DNA from 3 places in the Lysobacter auxotrophicus genome. Region 1 is predicted to be linked to each of the others. Evidence: riboswitches for the same ligand, from Rfam matches in the RefSeq annotation. Region 1 holds a riboswitch; each other region holds the start of a gene.
The links. A riboswitch is a leader RNA that binds a small molecule or an ion and turns the genes downstream of it on or off. The one in region 1 is predicted to bind cobalamin.
Positions count from the first base shown of each region.

Region 2: linked by a shared signal. The riboswitch ahead of btuB (TonB-dependent vitamin B12 receptor) and the one ahead of btuB (TonB-dependent vitamin B12 receptor) in region 1 are both predicted to bind cobalamin.
Region 3: linked by a shared signal. The riboswitch ahead of LA521A_RS15785 (ribonucleoside-diphosphate reductase subunit alpha) and the one ahead of btuB (TonB-dependent vitamin B12 receptor) in region 1 are both predicted to bind cobalamin.

Region 1 is NZ_AP027041.1:3,767,143-3,772,728, reverse strand. It holds gene btuB (TonB-dependent vitamin B12 receptor) at 68-1,939, opposite strand; cobalamin riboswitch at 2,083-2,319, opposite strand; gene LA521A_RS17155 (TfoX/Sxy family protein) at 2,516-2,908, opposite strand; gene LA521A_RS17150 (free L-methionine (R)-S-oxide reductase MsrC) at 2,905-3,390, opposite strand; gene bioD (dethiobiotin synthase) at 3,490-4,158, shown strand; gene LA521A_RS17140 (efflux RND transporter periplasmic adaptor subunit) at 4,281-5,501, shown strand; gene LA521A_RS17135 (multidrug efflux RND transporter permease subunit) at 5,511-5,586, shown strand, end outside.
Region 2 is NZ_AP027041.1:882,743-888,328, reverse strand. It holds gene LA521A_RS03915 (hypothetical protein) at 1-314, opposite strand, end outside; gene btuB (TonB-dependent vitamin B12 receptor) at 341-2,197, opposite strand; cobalamin riboswitch at 2,311-2,544, opposite strand; gene clpB (ATP-dependent chaperone ClpB) at 2,685-5,270, opposite strand; gene otsB (trehalose-phosphatase) at 5,430-5,586, shown strand, end outside.
Region 3 is NZ_AP027041.1:3,474,854-3,480,439, reverse strand. It holds gene LA521A_RS15790 (ribonucleotide-diphosphate reductase subunit beta) at 1-255, opposite strand, end outside; gene LA521A_RS15785 (ribonucleoside-diphosphate reductase subunit alpha) at 557-2,920, opposite strand; cobalamin riboswitch at 3,236-3,447, opposite strand; gene LA521A_RS15780 (phosphoglycerate kinase) at 3,634-4,809, shown strand; gene LA521A_RS15775 (HAD hydrolase-like protein) at 4,934-5,572, shown strand.

The sequences.
Region 1 (5,586 bases):
ACGCGGTCGTGATCGCCGCGTCGCGGGATGAACCCTTCCCATGCGGGGAAGGGTTCATGCGGAGCACTCAGTTCACGGGCGCATAGCGCAGCGTGAGGAACCACTCCCGTCCAGCCTGGTTGTAGAACGCGACGGTTTCGTAATCGCGGTCGAACACGTTCGCCACGCGGGCCTGCAGCGTCAGCGACGAGGTGATCGCGTACTCGGCGCGCAGGTCGAGCGTGCCGTATCCGCCGAGGCGTCGCGTGTTGGCGACGTCGTCGAAACGCGAGCCTTCGCCCACCGCCGTGGCGCCGACGCGGAACTTGCCGAACGCGCGGTCCACGTCGATGCGCGCGCTGTTCTTCGCGCGACGCGCTAGGTCGTTGCCTTCGTAGAAGCCGCTGCGGTTCTCGGTATCCAGATAACTGATGGCGCCGTTTATGGTCCACTCGGCCACGGTCGTGTCCACGCCGAGCTCCGCACCGCGCATGCGCGCGCGCTCGACATTGTTCGGCAGGCTGATGGCGGCGTCGAACGCGATCAGGTCGTCGACGTCGGTGTCGAAGGTGTCCAGGCGCACGTTGAAGGTATCGCCGCGCCAGGCGACGCCGAGTTCCCAGGTTTCGGAGTCTTCCGGGCGCAGGTCGGCGTTGCCGAAGAACGGGTAGTACAGCTCGTTGAACGTCGGCGCCTTGAACGCGCTGCCGTAGCCGGCGGTGATGCGCCAGTTCTGCGCGAATTCGATGCCCCATGCCGCGCTGCCGGTGGTGTGTCCGCCGAACTGCGCGTTGTCGTCGCGACGCACGCTGGCCTCCAGCGACTGCGCGCCCATGCGGCCCTGGTACTGCACGAAGGCCGCCTTGTTGTTGCGCGAGAGCTCGTCGTACGGCGTGGTGCTGCTCACGCTGTCGTCCAGCCAGTCCAGGCCGACGCTGAGCAGGTGCTTCTCGGCCAGGCCAAAATCGCCCTGCAAGGTCGCGCTGTCGCGGTAGGTGCTGAAGTAGTCGAGGTAGGTGTCGCCGAGGTAGTTGTCCGACGCATCGATGTTGCGGCCCGCGGTGAGGTGCAGGTCGACGCGGTCGTTCGGGTGCCAGCGCAGCTTGCCGCCGACGACCTGCTGCACGGTCTTCGCGCGATCGGTGAAGTCGCCGTCGAATTCGTTGTCGCCTTCGTTGCGCAGGCCGTGGCCTTCCAGGCTCCACTGTTCGTTGAACTGAATGCCGCCGCGCACCGACAGCGAGTCGCGCGTGTAGCCGTCGCGATCGGGCTGCGAATCGGTGGCGATGAAGCAGCCGGCGCCGTCGAAGGTCACCGGGTCGAAATAGCCGCGGCACGCGTTGATGCCCTGCGTGTGGCTGTGCGAGTAGTCCGCGCCGAACCACGTGCGACCGCTGCGGCCGCCGAAGCCGGTGGCGAATTCGTTGAGCCCGTTGGACCCGCCGCCGACGGTGACGCGCGGCGCGAAGCCTTCGCGGTCGCGGCGCGTGAACACCTGGATGACACCGCCGATGGCGTCGGCGCCGTAGAGGCTCGAACGCGGGCCGCGCACGATTTCCACGCGATCGATCAGGTCCACCGGCAGGTCCTGGAGCGAGGCGAGCCCCGAGGTCGCCGACCCGATGCGGATGCCGTCGACGAGCACGAGCACGTGGTCGGACTCCGCGCCGCGCAGGAAGAGCGTGGTGAGCTTGCCGGCGCCGCCCTGGTTGGACAGCGAAATGCCGGCGCGGCCGCGCAGCAGGTCGGGCAGCGAACGCGCCTGGCTGCGGCGGATCTGTTCGGCGTCGATCACTTCCACCGGCGCGAGCGCGTCGTTGACGGTGACGGCGGTGCGGTTGGCGGTGACGACGACTTCGTCCAGGTCGGTGGCCTGCGGCGCGGCATGCGCGAGGCTGGGCAGGGCGAGCGCGCAGGCGAAGGCGAGCGCATGGACGTGGACGGTGCTGCGGAAGGACATCGGGGTTCTCCGGCGCGGGATCGCGCCAACGGCAAAGGGAACGGTTGCCGGGAGAATCGAGGCTGCACACGTGGCGCGGGGCGCCGACGTCGCCGCCGCGACGCCCTCCGCATCGCAACCAGGGGTGGTCCGTCCTGTCGCCAGGCGGTCCATGCTGCGGGGCCGGTCTCCGGACTTGCGAACGAGGACGGGTGTCCTCCGGCTGCGGCGCCTTCCCGTGCGTGCGCACAGTGGCGGTGTGCCGAGCCCGGATCCGGGTGGATCCACGTTCGCTTACCGTTGCGGGGGCAGTGCCGGAATGGCCGCGTGCGGCGTCACCGGCTTCCCGTTTCAACCCGTGGGCGCAACGCCGCCGGGTCACCTCGAAGCGGGGCGAAGTCTACGGCATTTTCGGGTTGTGCTTGATTGGGACTTCTGGAAGCTCGCGTGCGCTGTCGCCCCTCTCCCAACGGAGGGGTTGGGGTGAGGGGCAACGGAGCGAGCGCGGCAAACGACTGCTGCGGTGCTGCAGGTTGCGCTTCCGTGGCGAATCCCGGCATTCGCCGGGGAAGGAGCTTGAAGGCCGGCGCGTTGCGCTCAGTCCCGATCCGCTGGCTCGTCGAACAGCGTCGGCACCGGCATCGTGTCTTCCTCGCGCGCCATCTGCGTGGTGGTGACGGGCGCGGCGGCCGGCTTGTAGCGCGGCGGCGGAAGCAGTGCGGTGGCGGCGTCGGCGGCGAGGATCAACTCGCTGCGGCGCTCGTCGGAGATTTCCTGCCAGTGGCAGTCCTGCAGCGCGCCCTCGATGGCGTACAGCAGGTTCAACGTCGGCTTGAAGCCCGCGCGCTTGACGCGCATGAACGCTTCCACCGTGCCCGCCGCGGCCAAGTCCTCGCGCGTGCGCAGCCCGACCTGGCGCAGCCAGGCGGCGGACTTGGGGCCGATGTTGCGCAGTTTGTCGGCCTGCTTCGGGTCGAGCTTGTCCGTCATTCCAGTGACTCCACGAATGCCCGCGCGATCGCCTCCAGGCCGTGCTGGTCTTCAACGTCGAAACGATCCTGAACCGGACTGTCGAGGTCGAACACGCCGATCAGTTCGCCCTTCGACGAGACCAGCGGGACGACCAGTTCGGAGTTGGACGCCGAGTCGCAGGCGATGTGGCCGGGGAAGGCATGCACGTCGGCGATGCGCTGGGTCTGGCGCGAGGACGCCGCGGCGCCGCACACGCCCTTGTCCAGCGGGATGCGCACGCAGGCCGGCAGGCCCTGGAACGGGCCGACGACCAGTTCGGTGCCGTCGAAGAAATAGAATCCCGCCCAGTTGAGCTGCGGCAGCGCGTGGTAGACCAGCGCCGACAGGTTGGCGGCGTTGGCGATGCGATCGCGCTCGCCGTGCACCAGCGCCCGTGCCTGCGCAAGCAGCTGTTCGTACTGTTCCGGCTTGCTGCCGCTTAGACTTTCGCTGGTGAACATGATCGCCTCGTTCCTGCCGTCGCATAGTGCCTCAGATGCCAGTGTAGATGGGGCCGTCCGCCATCGCCGCAACCGCCGGCGCCAGCCCGGGGCATCGCGATGAATCGCGGCTGGTTCGTCACCGGCACCGACACCGGCATCGGCAAATCGCTCGCCAGCGCGACGCTGCTGCACGCGTTGCGTGCGCGCGGGCTGCGTGCGGTGGGCATGAAGCCGCTCGCGAGCGGTTGCGAGTCCACGCCGGAGGGCTGGCGCAACGAGGACGCGCTCGCGCTGCAGGCGGCGAGCGATCCGCGACCGGCTTACGACGAGGTCAATCCGCTCGCGCTGCCCAATCCGCTGGCACCGGAACTGGCGGCCGCCGACGCCGGCATTCGCGTTACCCTTGCGCCCATCGTGTCCGCGTTCCAGCGCCTGCATGCCCAGGCCGACGCGGTGGTGGTGGAAGGCGTGGGCGGCTGGGCCGCGCCGCTGTCGTCGGACCTCGATCAGGCCGACCTCGTGCGCGCGCTGGACCTGCCGGTGGTGATGGTCGTGGGCCTGCGGCTGGGCTGCATCAACCACGCGCGCCTGACCGCACGTGCGATAGAACACGACGGGCTGCACCTGGCGGGCTGGATCGCCAACGACATCGACCCGGCGATGGCCCGCGCCGACGACAACTTCGAGCTGCTCAGGCAGCGGCTCCCGGTGGCGTGCTGGGGACGGCTTCCGTTCCGCGAGAAGCCCGATCCCGCACAACTGCGGTCTTTGCTGCAAACGGCCTGATCGTCGATAGGCGTGACCAATGGGAGATGGGCCGCTCCCGGCGAATGCTAGACTGAGCGGTATAGGAATTCGAACCCATCCGGGCTTCTACGCTCGTAATGAAGGAACTGGAGTCTTCCCCCATGGTCAAGAACCCGCGCACGGTGGCGATCGCCGCCGCGTTGGCCCTCGCACTGTCCGCCTGCGTCGGCAAGGATCAAGCCCAGCCCGGTGGCGGCATGCCGCCGCCGGAAGTCGGCGTGGTCAAGGTGCAGCCGGGCGACGTGCCGTTGCAGAAGGATCTGGTGGGCCGCCTGGCCGCGTTCCGCAGCGCCGACGTGCGCGCCCGCGTGCCGGGCGTGCTCCAGCGCCGCGTGTACGAGGAAGGCAGCGACGTGAAGGCCGGCCAGGTGCTGTTCCTGATCGATCCCGCACCCCTGCAGGCCGAAGTGGGCCAGGCGCAGGCGTCGCTCGCCTCCGCGCAGGCCAACTACGCCAACTCGAAGGCCGCCGCCGACCGCGCGCGTCGCCTCGCGCCGGACAAGTTCGTCTCGCAGTCCGACCTGGACAACGCGCTCGCCGCCGAGCGCAGCGCCGGTGCGTCGGTGAAGCAGGCCGAGGCCGCGCTCGCCAACGCCCGCATCAACCTGGGCTACGCGACGGTCACCGCGCCGATCAGCGGCCGCGCGAACCAGCAGCAGGTCACCGAAGGCGCGCTCGTCGGCCAGGGCACGGCGACGCTGCTCACCACCGTCGACCAGATCGACCAGCTGTACGTGAACTTCTCCCTCAGCGTCAGCGAGCTGGAGCAGGTGCGCCGCGCGCAGTCGATCGCCGGCGACGCGAAGGTGCAGGTGATCCTGCCCGACGGCACGCCGTACGAGCATCCGGGCAAGCTGGACTTCTCCGGCGACGTGGTCGATCCGACCACCGGCGCGATCGCGCTGCGCGCGCTGATCCCGAATCCGGAGAAGAACCTGCTGCCGGGCACCTTCGTGACTCTGCAGGCGACGCTCGGCATCCAGCCGAACTCCTACCTCGTCCCGCAGGCGGGCCTGCAGCGCGATGCCAAGAGCGCTTTCGTGCTGGTCGTCGGCAGCGACGGCAAGGTCGCGCGCAAGGACGTCCGCGCCGATCGCCAGCAGGGCGGCAACTGGGTCGTGACGCAGGGCCTGTCGCCCAACGACCAGGTGATCGTCTCGGGCGTGCAGCGCGCGCAGCCGGGTTCGCCGGCGACGGCCAAGCCGGCCGATGCGGCGGCAAAGCCGGGCGCGGCCGCCGCGCCGGGCGCCGCCGCGCAGGGACAGGCCGGCCAGAAGCCGGCCGACAAGGCCGCCGGTCAGGAACCGGCCAAGAAGGACTAACCCCCCGCCATGTCCAGATTCTTCATCAACCACCCGGTCTTCGCCTGGGTCATCGCGATCCTGATCTCGCTTTGCGGCGTGCTCG
Region 2 (5,586 bases), 1.3 Mb from region 1:
ATACGATCGGCGTAGAGGCGTCCGCCGTACCAGAGCACGCCGTACGCGGGCAGCAGGAACGAGTACGCCGGCGTCACGCAGAAATCGCTGACGCCGGCGCGTTCGATCGCGATCCGGTCGATCGCCACCGCAAGCACGACGAAAGCCGCGAACTGCCAGTGCCTGCGCAGGTACAGGCCGCCGAGGAAGAACAGCGACATCGACGCGTCCGGCAGGTGCAGCACGTCGCCGAAATGATGGAAGCGCGTGGCGACCATCAACGCCGCGAATGCGGCGAACAGGCCCAGGTTGGCGTTGCGTGGAAGGGATTTCATCGACGACCTCGCAGCAGTGATGCCCGTCAGCGCGCGGCGGGCTGGTAGCGCACCGTCACCAGCCACGTGCGTCCGGGCTGGTTGTAGAGCGCGGCGGTTTCGTAGCGTTTGTCGAACGCGTTGTTGAGCGAGGCCTGCACGCTCCACGCTTCGGTGAAGGCGAAGCCGGCGCGCAGATCCGTAAGGCCGTAGCCGGCCAGGCGCGTGGTGTTGGTGAGGTTGTCGTAGCGCTCGCCCGCGCCGGTGACGCTCGCGCCGACGCTGAAACGTCCGAAGCGGCGATCGGCATCGACGCGCCCCGACTGCTTCGCACGACGCGGCAGCACGTTGCCGTGGCTGGCGTTGTCGCCGTCGTTCACCGGGTCGAGCCAGGTCAGGCTCGCGCGCAGGTTCCAGTCCAGCCACGTCGTGCCGGCAACGGCTTCGACACCGCGAATCCGGGCGCGATCGATGTTGTTCGGTCCGCCCGTGTCGCCCAGCGACGAGTCGAACGCGATCAGGTCGTCGATCTTCGTTTCGAACGCGTTGAGCGACCACGTGCCCCAGCCGTGTTCGCCGCGCAGGCTCAGCTCGACGCTGCGCGAGGTTTCCGGCCCGAGCGCCGGATTGCCGTAGCCCGGGAAGTAGAGTTCGTTGAACGTCGGCGCCTTGAATGCGGTGCCGTAGCTCGCGCCGAGGCGCAGCGCGTCGGTGACGTCCCAACCCCACAGCACGCTGCCGGTGGTCTCGCCGCCGAACTGGCTGTCGTCGTCGCGACGCACGCTGGCCTGCACCGACTGCGCGCCGAACGCCTGCTGCCACTGGCCGAACACGCCGCGGTTGATGCGACGATCGCGCGCGTAATCGGTATTGCTTTGCACCTTGTCGCCGAGCCAGTCGAAACCGAGCGTGAGCAGGCCCGTCGCGATGCCGATATCGGCCTGCAACGAACCCAATTCGCGGCGCGTGTCGAACGTCGAGGAATACACGCCGTCGAGGAAGTTCTCGCTGAGGTCCGCGCTCGTGCCGAGGCCCGCCGTCAGTTTCACGCGCGCGCCTGGCACGTAGCGCACGCGGCCGCCGACGACCTGCTGCACCGTGTCGGCTTCGTTGTTGACGCTGCCGTCGTACTCGTTGCGACCTTCGGCGCGGAACGCGCGCAGATCGGCGTCCCACCGCTCGCTGAAGCGGTAGCCGCCCTGCACGGTCAGCGAGTCGTTTCGATAGCCGTCCTTGTCCGGATCGAAGTTGCGCGTGCCGCGATACGCGTTGATGCCGTCGGTGTTCTCATGCGCGGCGTTGACGACGTACCAGCCGCGCGAATCCGCGGCGCTGCCACTCACGCCCGCGGCGACGCGCTGCGTATTCTCGCTCCCGATGGCGGCGCTGGCGTTCGGCGAGAACGCGCCGGCCGGACGTCGCGTGAACACCTGGATCACACCGCCGATCGCCTCCGAACCGTAAAGGCTGGAGAACGGACCGCGCACGATTTCGACGCGCTCGATCTGTTCGACCGGAATGTCCTGCAGCGACGCACCACCGCTCGTCGCCGAACCGATCTTCACGCCATCGACCAGCACCAGCACGTGATCGGATTCCGTGCCGCGCAGGAACAGCGACGTGGACTTGCCGACGCCGCCGTTGTTGGCGATCGAGATGCCCGCGCGCCCGGTGAGGAGCGCCGGCAACGAGGCGGGCTGGAGGCGCTCGATTTCCGCGCGGTCGATCACGGTGATCGCGGCGAGCGCCTGGTCCTGCGTCTGCGCGGTGCGCGTGGCGGTAACGACGATCTGGTCCAGATCGGTGGCGGCGTCGTCGGCGAACGCCGGGGCCGCGGAAAACACGCAAGAAAACAGGGAAACCGCCAGCGCACGGCGGCGGAACAACCGGTGATGCGGATGCACGAACACACTCCTTGACCGCGCCTGCCCGCGCGGGAACGTTGGAAAGGACAGGCGGAAGGAGGGAGTGATGGCGGCGCACGAAAGGCCCTGCGCCGCATGACATCGCCCACCGCATGTCACGTCGCACCATGGCCGGTCTCCGGGCTCGCGAGTGAAGGCAGGAATTCCTGCGCTTCCGGTCCGCGCCTTCCCATGCGTGAGCACAGTGGCTGTGTGCGGAACCTTGTCTCGCCTACCGTTGCGGGGGCAGCTCCGGAATTGCCGCGCGTGACGAGCACGAAGGGCGCACCGGATTCCCGTTTCAACCACCGGACACGCCGGCGGTCACCTTGGGCGGGGGCATCTTAACAGCAGCGCGGCGAAGCGGAAGGGCGTCCGATCATGGCCATTGGCCATAAGCGCGACGGCCATGACCCGATCCAGGTCATGGCCGTCGCCATCCGCATGTGTTGAAGCGTTGCCGGCGAACCGGCACGCGGGTCGAGGCTTACGCCTTGCGGAACACCAGCTGCCCGCCCTGCGCTTCCACGTGCACCGTATCGCCGCTGGCGAATTCGCCGGCGAGGATCTTCGATGCGAGCGGGTTTTCCAGCTGTTGCTGGATCGCGCGCTTGAGCGGACGCGCGCCGTACACCGGATCGAAGCCGACGTTGCCCAGCAGTGCGAGCGCGTCATCCGACAGCACGAGTTTCAGCCCGCGCTCGGACAGGCGCTTCTCCAGCCCGTTGAGCTGGATGCGCGCGATCTGGCGGATCTGCTGCTTGTCCAGCGGATGGAACACGACGATGTCGTCGAGGCGATTGATGAACTCCGGACGGAAATGCGCCTGCACCACGCCCATCACCGCCGCCTTCATCTGCATGTACGCCTGCGGCGAATCGTCGCCGGACATCTCCTGGATCTGATGCGAGCCCAGGTTCGACGTCATCACGATGACGGTGTTGCGGAAGTCGACCGTGCGTCCCTGGCCGTCGGTGAGGCGTCCGTCGTCCAGCACCTGCAGCAGGATGTTGAACACGTCCGGATGCGCCTTTTCGACTTCGTCCAGCAGGATCACGCTGTACGGACGACGGCGCACGGCTTCCGTGAGGTAACCACCTTCCTCATAGCCGACGTAGCCCGGAGGCGCGCCGACGAGACGGCTCACCGAGTGCTTCTCCATGAACTCGCTCATGTCGATGCGCACCATCGCGTCGGACGAATCGAACAGGAATTCCGCGAGCGCCTTGCACAGCTCGGTCTTGCCCACGCCCGTGGGGCCGAGGAACAGGAACGAGCCCGACGGCCGGTTCGGATCGGACAGGCCCGCGCGCGAACGACGCACCGCATCGGACACGACCTTGATCGCCTCTTCCTGGCCGACCACGCGCGTGTGCAGCTGCTCTTCCATGCGAAGCAGCTTCTCGCGCTCGCCTTCAAGCATCTTGCTGACCGGAATGCCCGTCCAGCGCGCGACGACCTCGGCGATTTCCTCCGCCGTGACCTTGTCCTGGAGCAGCGTGAAGCCCCTGGTTTCGGCCTCCTGCGCGGCGCGCAACTGCTTGTCGAGTTCGGGCAGCGTGCCGTACTGGATCTCGCTCATCTTCGCGAAATCCTGCCGGCGTTGCGCGGATTCCAGCTCGAGCTTGGCCTGCTCGATCTGCTCCTTGATCTTCGTCGCGCCCTGCAACGTGGCCTTTTCGGCCTTCCACACTTCCTCCAGGTCGTTGAACTCGCGCTCCAGGCGCGCGATCTCTTCTTCCAGATCGGCCAGGCGCTGTTTCGACTCGGCGTCCTTCTCCTTCTTCAGCGCCTCGCGCTGGATCTTGAGCTGGATCAGCCGGCGCTCCTTGCGGTCGAGTTCCTCCGGCTTGGAGTCGATCTCCATGCGGATGCGCGAAGCGGCCTCGTCCATCAGGTCGATGGCCTTGTCGGGCAACTGGCGATCGCTGATGTAGCGGTTCGACAGCGTGGCGGCGGCGACGATGGCCGGATCGGTGATCTCCACGCCGTGGTGCACCGCGTACTTTTCCTTCAAACCGCGCAGGATCGCGATGGTGTCCTCCACGCTCGGCTCGCCGACGAACACCTTCTGGAAGCGGCGCTCCAGCGCGGCATCCTTCTCGATGTACTGGCGGTATTCGTCCAGCGTCGTCGCGCCGATGCAGTGCAATTCGCCGCGCGCGAGCGCCGGCTTGAGCATGTTGCCGGCGTCCATCGCGCCCTCGGCCTTGCCCGCGCCGACCATCGTGTGCAGTTCGTCGATGAACAGGATGATCTGGCCTTCGTTCTTCGCCAGGTCGTTGAGCACCGCCTTCAGGCGCTCCTCGAATTCGCCGCGGAATTTCGCGCCCGCGATCAGCGCGCCCATGTCGAGCAAGAGCACGCGCTTGCCGCGAAGGCCTTCGGGCACTTCGCCGTTGATGATGCGCTGCGCGAGGCCTTCGACGATCGCCGTCTTGCCCACGCCGGGTTCGCCGATCAGCACGGGGTTGTTCTTGGTGCGACGCTGCAGCACCTGCACGGTGCGGCGGATCTCTTCATCGCGACCGATGACCGGATCGAGCTTGCCGCTTTCGGCACGCGCGGTGAGGTCGATGGTGTATTTCTCCAGCGCCTGGCGCTGGTCTTCGGCGTTTTCAGACTGCACGCTTTCGCCTCCGCGGACCTTGGCGATGGCCGCTTCGAGTTTGTCCTTGTTCGCGCCGGCGGCCTTGAGGGCGCGCCCGACTTCGCCGTTGTCGTCCAGCGCGGCGAGCACGAACAGCTCGCTGGCGATGAAGGCATCACCGCGCTGCTGGGCGAGCTTGTCGGTGACGTTGAGCAGGCGCGCGAGGTCGTTGCCGACGCTGATCTGCCCGGCCTGTCCGGTGACTTTCGGCAGTTTTTCCAGCGCTTCGCCGAGGCGTTCGCGCAGCAGCGGCACGTTCACGCCCGCCTGCGCGAGCAGCGGACGCGTGCTGCCGCCGCTCTGGTCGAGCAGCGCCGACATCAGGTGCACGGGTTCGATGACACTGTGGTCGCGGCCGATCGCCAGCGACTGCGCGTCCTGCAGTGCCTGCTGGAAGCGCGAGGTGAGTTTGTCCATTCGCATGGCAAGGTTCCCTGATTCATGGTGGCGGCCACCGTGAAGTAGCCGCGAATGTGCACCAGATGCGGGCTCGCGTTGCCCGATTCAACATCCGGGCCCATCGATGACAGCCATTACGGCGCGTCCACTTCATGCTGACATGCCCGTGTTCACAATGCGTGCATGTCCACGCCGTCCCCCACCCTGCCCGCCCCGCCCGCGGTGTCGTCCGAATGGGCGCTATTCCTCGACGTCGACGGCACGCTGCTGGATTTCGCCGATGTTCCCGGCGACGTGCTGGTCGATCCGGGCCTGATCGACGTCCTCGCCGTGCTGCACG
Region 3 (5,586 bases), 290 kb from region 1:
GTTGAGCACGAGGTTGTTGGCGACGATCGAATCGCCCGTGGCGAAGAATGCGACCAGGCGCTCGATGAGGTGGCGTTCGGCCGGCCCGAGCTTGTGCTTGAGGTCGTTGACGTCGAGCGAGAAATCGACTTCCTCCACCGTCCACGTGTTGCGGATGGCGTCGCGGTACATCTCGTAGAACTGCGGATAGCGCATGGGCCGCAGGGTGAGGTCGAAGCCGGGGTCGAGCAGGCGTGCGTCGGTGCGTTCGGACATGTCGGGATCTCGCTGGATCCTGTCTCCAGCCGCGGCCGCCCCGATGCCGCTCAGGGGAGGGAGGCAGGCCGTGCAGGCGGCCGTCGGCTGAAGAAAGGAAGTCGGTGGTGTTGGTTGTGGTGGAGGGCTGCCCTCACCCCAACCCCTCTCCCGCAGGCGGGAGAGGGGCTTTGATGTCTGTCACGCCTTGCAGGTGAAAACCCTTCTCCCGCTTGCGGGAGAAGGTGCCCGGCAGGGCGGATGAGGGCAGCAGGTCGCCCTCACCCCAACCCCTCTCCCGCGTGCGGGGGAGGGGTTCAGATCATTGGCAGGCTTCGCACGACTCGGGGTTTTCCAGCGAACACGCGACGGCATCCGCCGGCGCGACTTCGGGCTTCGGCGCCTGCGCCGTGGTCGAACCGACCGTCGCCTTCGCGATCTTCGTCGCCGGTCGCGAGCGCAGGTAGTACGTCGTCTTGAGCCCCTTCTTCCACGCGTACATGTACATCGATGACAGCTGGCCGATGTTCGGGCTTTCGATGAACAGATTCAGCGACTGGCTCTGGTCGATGAAGGCGCCGCGGTCGGCGGCCATGTCGATGAGCGAACGCATCGGCAGTTCCCACGAGGTGCGATAGACCGCGCGCAGCGATTCGGGAATCGCGTCGATGCCCTGGATCGAACCTTCCGACATCTTGATCCGGTCGCGCAGTTCCGGTGTCCACAGGCCGAGCGATTTCAGTTCCTCGACGAGGTAACGGTTCACCACGAGGAAATCGCCCGACAGCGTTTCGCGCTTGAACAGGTTCGACACCTGCGGTTCGATGCATTCGTAGCAGCCGGCGATCGATGCGATCGTCGCCGTCGGCGCGATGGCGACCAGCAGCGAATTGCGCAGGCCGTGTTCGCGGATGCGGGCGCGTAGCCCGTCCCAGCGTTCGCCGTCCTCGGGCGTCACGCCCCATGCGTCGAACTGCAACTCGCCCTGCGCCGCGCGCGTGTCGTCGAATCCCGGATGGCGGCCGCGTTCCATCGCCAGTTCGTTCGAGGCCGACAGCGCGTGGAAGTAGATCGCTTCGGCGATGCGCGCCGACAGCGCGCGCGCCGCATCGGAATCGAACGGCAGGCGCAGCTTGAAGAACACGTCCTGCAGGCCCATCACGCCCAGGCCCACCGGGCGCCATTTCAGGTTCGCGCGACGTGCGGTTTCGATCGGGTAGAAGTTCAGGTCGATCACGCGATCGAGCTGGCGCACCGCAAGGCGCACGGTTTCGGCGAGCTTGTCGAAGTCGAAACGCCCGGCATCGCCATGCAGCGGGCCGTCGGCGAACACCTCGACGTGGTGCGACAGGTTGATCGAACCCAGGTTGCACACCGCGGTTTCGTCCTGCGAGGTGACTTCGAGGATTTCGGTGCACAGGTTCGACAGGTGCACGACGTTGCCGTCGCGAAGCGTCTGGTTGCACGCGCGGTTGGACTTGTCCTTGAAGTTCATCCAGCCGTTGCCGGTCTGCGCGAGCGTGCGCATCATCCGCGCGTACAGGTCGCGCGCCTTCACCTGCCGCGTCGCCAGGCCGGCCGCTTCGGCGGCGCGATACGCGCGTTCGAAGGCCTCGCCCCACAGGTCGGTGAGCTGCGGCACCTTCGCCGGGTCGAACAGCGACCATTCGCCATCGCCCTCCACGCGGCGCATGAATTCGTCGGGAATCCAGTTCGCCAGGTTGAGGTTGTGCGTGCGGCGCGCCTCGTCGCCGGTGTTGTCGCGCAGTTCGAGGAATTCCTCGACGTCCGCGTGCCACGGTTCCAGGTACACGCACGCCGCGCCCTTGCGCTTGCCGCCCTGGTTCACCGCGGCCACCGAGGCATCGAGCGTTTTCAGCCACGGCACGATGCCGTTGGACAGGCCATTGGTCGAACGGATCAGCGAGCCGCGCGAACGGATGCGCGTGTACGACAGGCCGATGCCGCCGCTGAACTTGGACAGCTTCGCCACGTCCATGTAGCGCTTGTAGATGCTTTCCAGCGAATCCTCCGGCGAATCGAGCAGGAAGCAGCTCGACAGCTGCTCGTGCGTGGTGCCGGAGTTGAACAGCGTCGGCGAGGACGGGATGTAATCCAGCTGCGCCATGCGGCGGTACAGCGCAAGCGCTTCGCCCACGTCCTCGCTCAGCGCGCAGGCGATGCGCAGGAAGAACTGCTGCGGCGTTTCGATCACCGTGCGCGCGGTCGGGTGGCGCAGCAGGTAGCGGTCGTACAGCGTGCGCAGGCCGAAGTAGTCGAAGCGCTGGTTGTGCGCGTTGTCGATCGCGTCGTTGAGCTTGCGCGCGTGCGCCTGCACGAAGGCGAGCAGCCGGTCGTTGATCAGCCCGAGCTCGTGACCGCGCTGCACCGATTGCGAGAACGCGTGGATCTCGCTGCCGGCGACTTCCTTCTCGATCACGCTGGCGAGCAGGCGCGCGGCGAGGCGGCCGTACTCGGGCTCCTCGGCGGTGAGCAGCGCGGCGGTGCGGATCGACAGTTCGTCCAGTTCGCGCGTGCTGGCGCCGTCGTACAGGCCGGAGATGGTGCGCGTGGCCACGCGCATCGGATCGATCGCGAACAGGCCTTCGCTCGCGCGCGTCACGGCGCGCACGATCTTGTTGAGGTCCACCGGCTCGCGACGGCCGCTGCGCTTGGTCACCGTCATGGTGAGGTTGGCGGCGGGCGGCGTCAGCGCGAAGCCCGGATCGAGGTCGCTCGCGCGGTCATCGGGCGTGCGCGCGGACTCGCGGGCCGGCGTGGCGGCAGCGGTTTGCGTAACGGTGTTCATCGGCGACTCCAGTGCGTGGGCGCACGTCTGGCCGTCCTTTCCCTCGAAGGACGACGCGGGCGCGGGAGTCGCAGCGTGAATGCGGGGTGTCGCGCAGCCCGAGACGGCGGGCGGGCGACGGCGCGAACCGTCGCGTGCAGCGACACCGACCGTCTTCCCTCCGAAGACTCCGTGGCCGGTCACCGCGCGGTGTGCAACGCGCGGCTGTCGGCAGGTCTTCGGACTTAGGACACGAAGCGGCGCGCTGCGCCGTCATCACCTACCGGTGGCCGCTTCCCAGGCGTGTCGCCCAGTGCCATGGCCACCTTCGTTTCCCATACCGCTGCGGGGCAGTGCTGGATTTCCACCAGCTTCCCGTTTTAAGCCGGCCTGCGAAGGCCGGCACCGACGGCCACAACATAGTGGGGGTGCGCGGATCCGTCAACGCTAAATCTTGTGGATAACCGCAGAATCGACACCGCGCGCGATTTGCCGGCACCGCCAGCGGCAGGGGACAATGCACGACTTCGCGGCCGCGTTCGCTCCGGCCGCCGCATCGTTCCACCACTCCCATCCCACCCTTCCACCGAAGGGCAGCAGAGGAAGCACCGATGTCCATCGTCCGCATGTCCGACCTCGACCTCCAAGGCAAGCGCGTGTTGATCCGCGAAGACCTGAACGTGCCCATCGAGGCCGGCCGCATCACGTCCGAACAGCGCATCACCGCGGCGCTGCCGACGATGAAGCTGGCGCTGGAGAAGGGCGCCGCCGTGATGGTGACCTCGCACCTGGGCCGCCCGAAGGAAGGCACGTGGACGCAGGAGGATTCGCTCGCCCCGGTAGCCAGGCGCCTGTCCGAGCTGCTCGGCATCGACGTGCCGCTGGTGAAGGACTGGGTCGATGGCGTGGACGTGAAGCCCGGCCAGCTCGTGCTGCTGGAGAACTGCCGCATGAACGTCGGCGAGGGCAAGGACGATGAAGCCCTGTCGAAGAAGTACGCCGCGCTGTGCGATGTGTACGTCATGGACGCGTTCGGCACGGCGCATCGCGCGCAGGCGTCCACGCACGGCGCCATCCGCTTCGCGAAGATCGCCGCCGGCGGCCCGCTGCTGATGGCCGAGCTGGACGCGCTCGCCAAGGCGCTCGATAACCCGGCGCGCCCGCTGCTGGCGATCGTTGCCGGCTCGAAGGTGTCGACCAAGCTCGAACTGCTGTCCTCGCTGGTGTCGAAGGTCGACCAGCTGATCGTCGGCGGCGGCATCGCCAACACGTTCATCGCGGCGATGGGCCACGGCGTGGGCAAGTCGCTGGTGGAAATGGACCTCGTCGACACGGCGAAGAAGATCATGAGCGATGCGAAGGCGCGCGGCGCCGACATCCCGGTGCCGGTCGACGTGGTTGTCGCGCCGAAGTTTGCCGCCGATGCACCGGCGACCGTGAAGGCTGTCGATGCGGTGGGCGAGGACGACATGATCCTCGACATCGGCCCGCAGACGGCGGCGCGTTACGCCGAACTGATCAGGAACGCCGGCACCGTGGTGTGGAACGGCCCGGTCGGCGTGTTCGAGTTCGATGCCTTCGGCCAAGGCACGCAAACGCTTGCGCGTGCGATCGCCGCGTCGAATGCGTTCTCGATCGCCGGCGGCGGCGACACGCTCGCGGCGGTGGACAAGTACGGCATCGAGGACGACGTGTCGTACATCTCCACCGGTGGCGGCGCGTTCCTGGAATTCCTGGAAGGCAAGGAGCTGCCGGCGGTGACGGCGCTGAAGGCGCGCGCCTCGTAACAGCTCAGAGTCCGTCGTCACCCCGGCGAAGGCCGGGGCCCAGGCCCTCACCGCTGAAATCCTGATGGCCTGGGTCCCGGCGTTCGCCGGGATGACGGCCTTGATTGAATACGTTCGGTGACACATGACCACGCTCTTCTTCGACATGGACGGCACGCTCATCGATTCGGCCGTCGGCATCACGCGTTGCGTCGAGCACGCGATGGTGCAGATGGGGCTGCCGGTTCCGCCGCACGAGGAACTGCGCCGCTGGATCGGCCCCGCGCTGCGCACCAGCTTCGGCCCGCTGCTCAACGACGATGCGAAGGTCGAACAGGCCGTGCTGCATTACCGCGACCGCTTCGAGACGCACGGCTGGGCCGAGCACGAGGTCTACGCCGGCATCGGCGAGACGATCGAAGCGCTGCACGCGGCCGGCCATCGCCTGGCCGTGGTCACCGCGAAGAACGAGCCGCACGCGCGCAAGATCGTCGACCACCTGCCGTTCGGGCACCGTTTCGACGATGTCGTCGGCGCCACGCTCGACGGCCGCATCAGCCACAAGGACCAGCTCATCGCCGAGGCGCTGCGCCGGTTCGAACTGGATGCGGACGCGTGCTGGATGATCGGCGACCGCCGCATGGACATCGAGGGCGCGCGCCACCACGGCATGCGCAACATCGGCGTGCTGTGGGGCTTCGGCGGCGAGGCCGAACTGCGCGAGGCCGGCGCGCTTCACCTGGCGTCCACACCGGACGAACTGCCGGCGCTGCTCGCGGCCTGACGCGCGCATCCCGC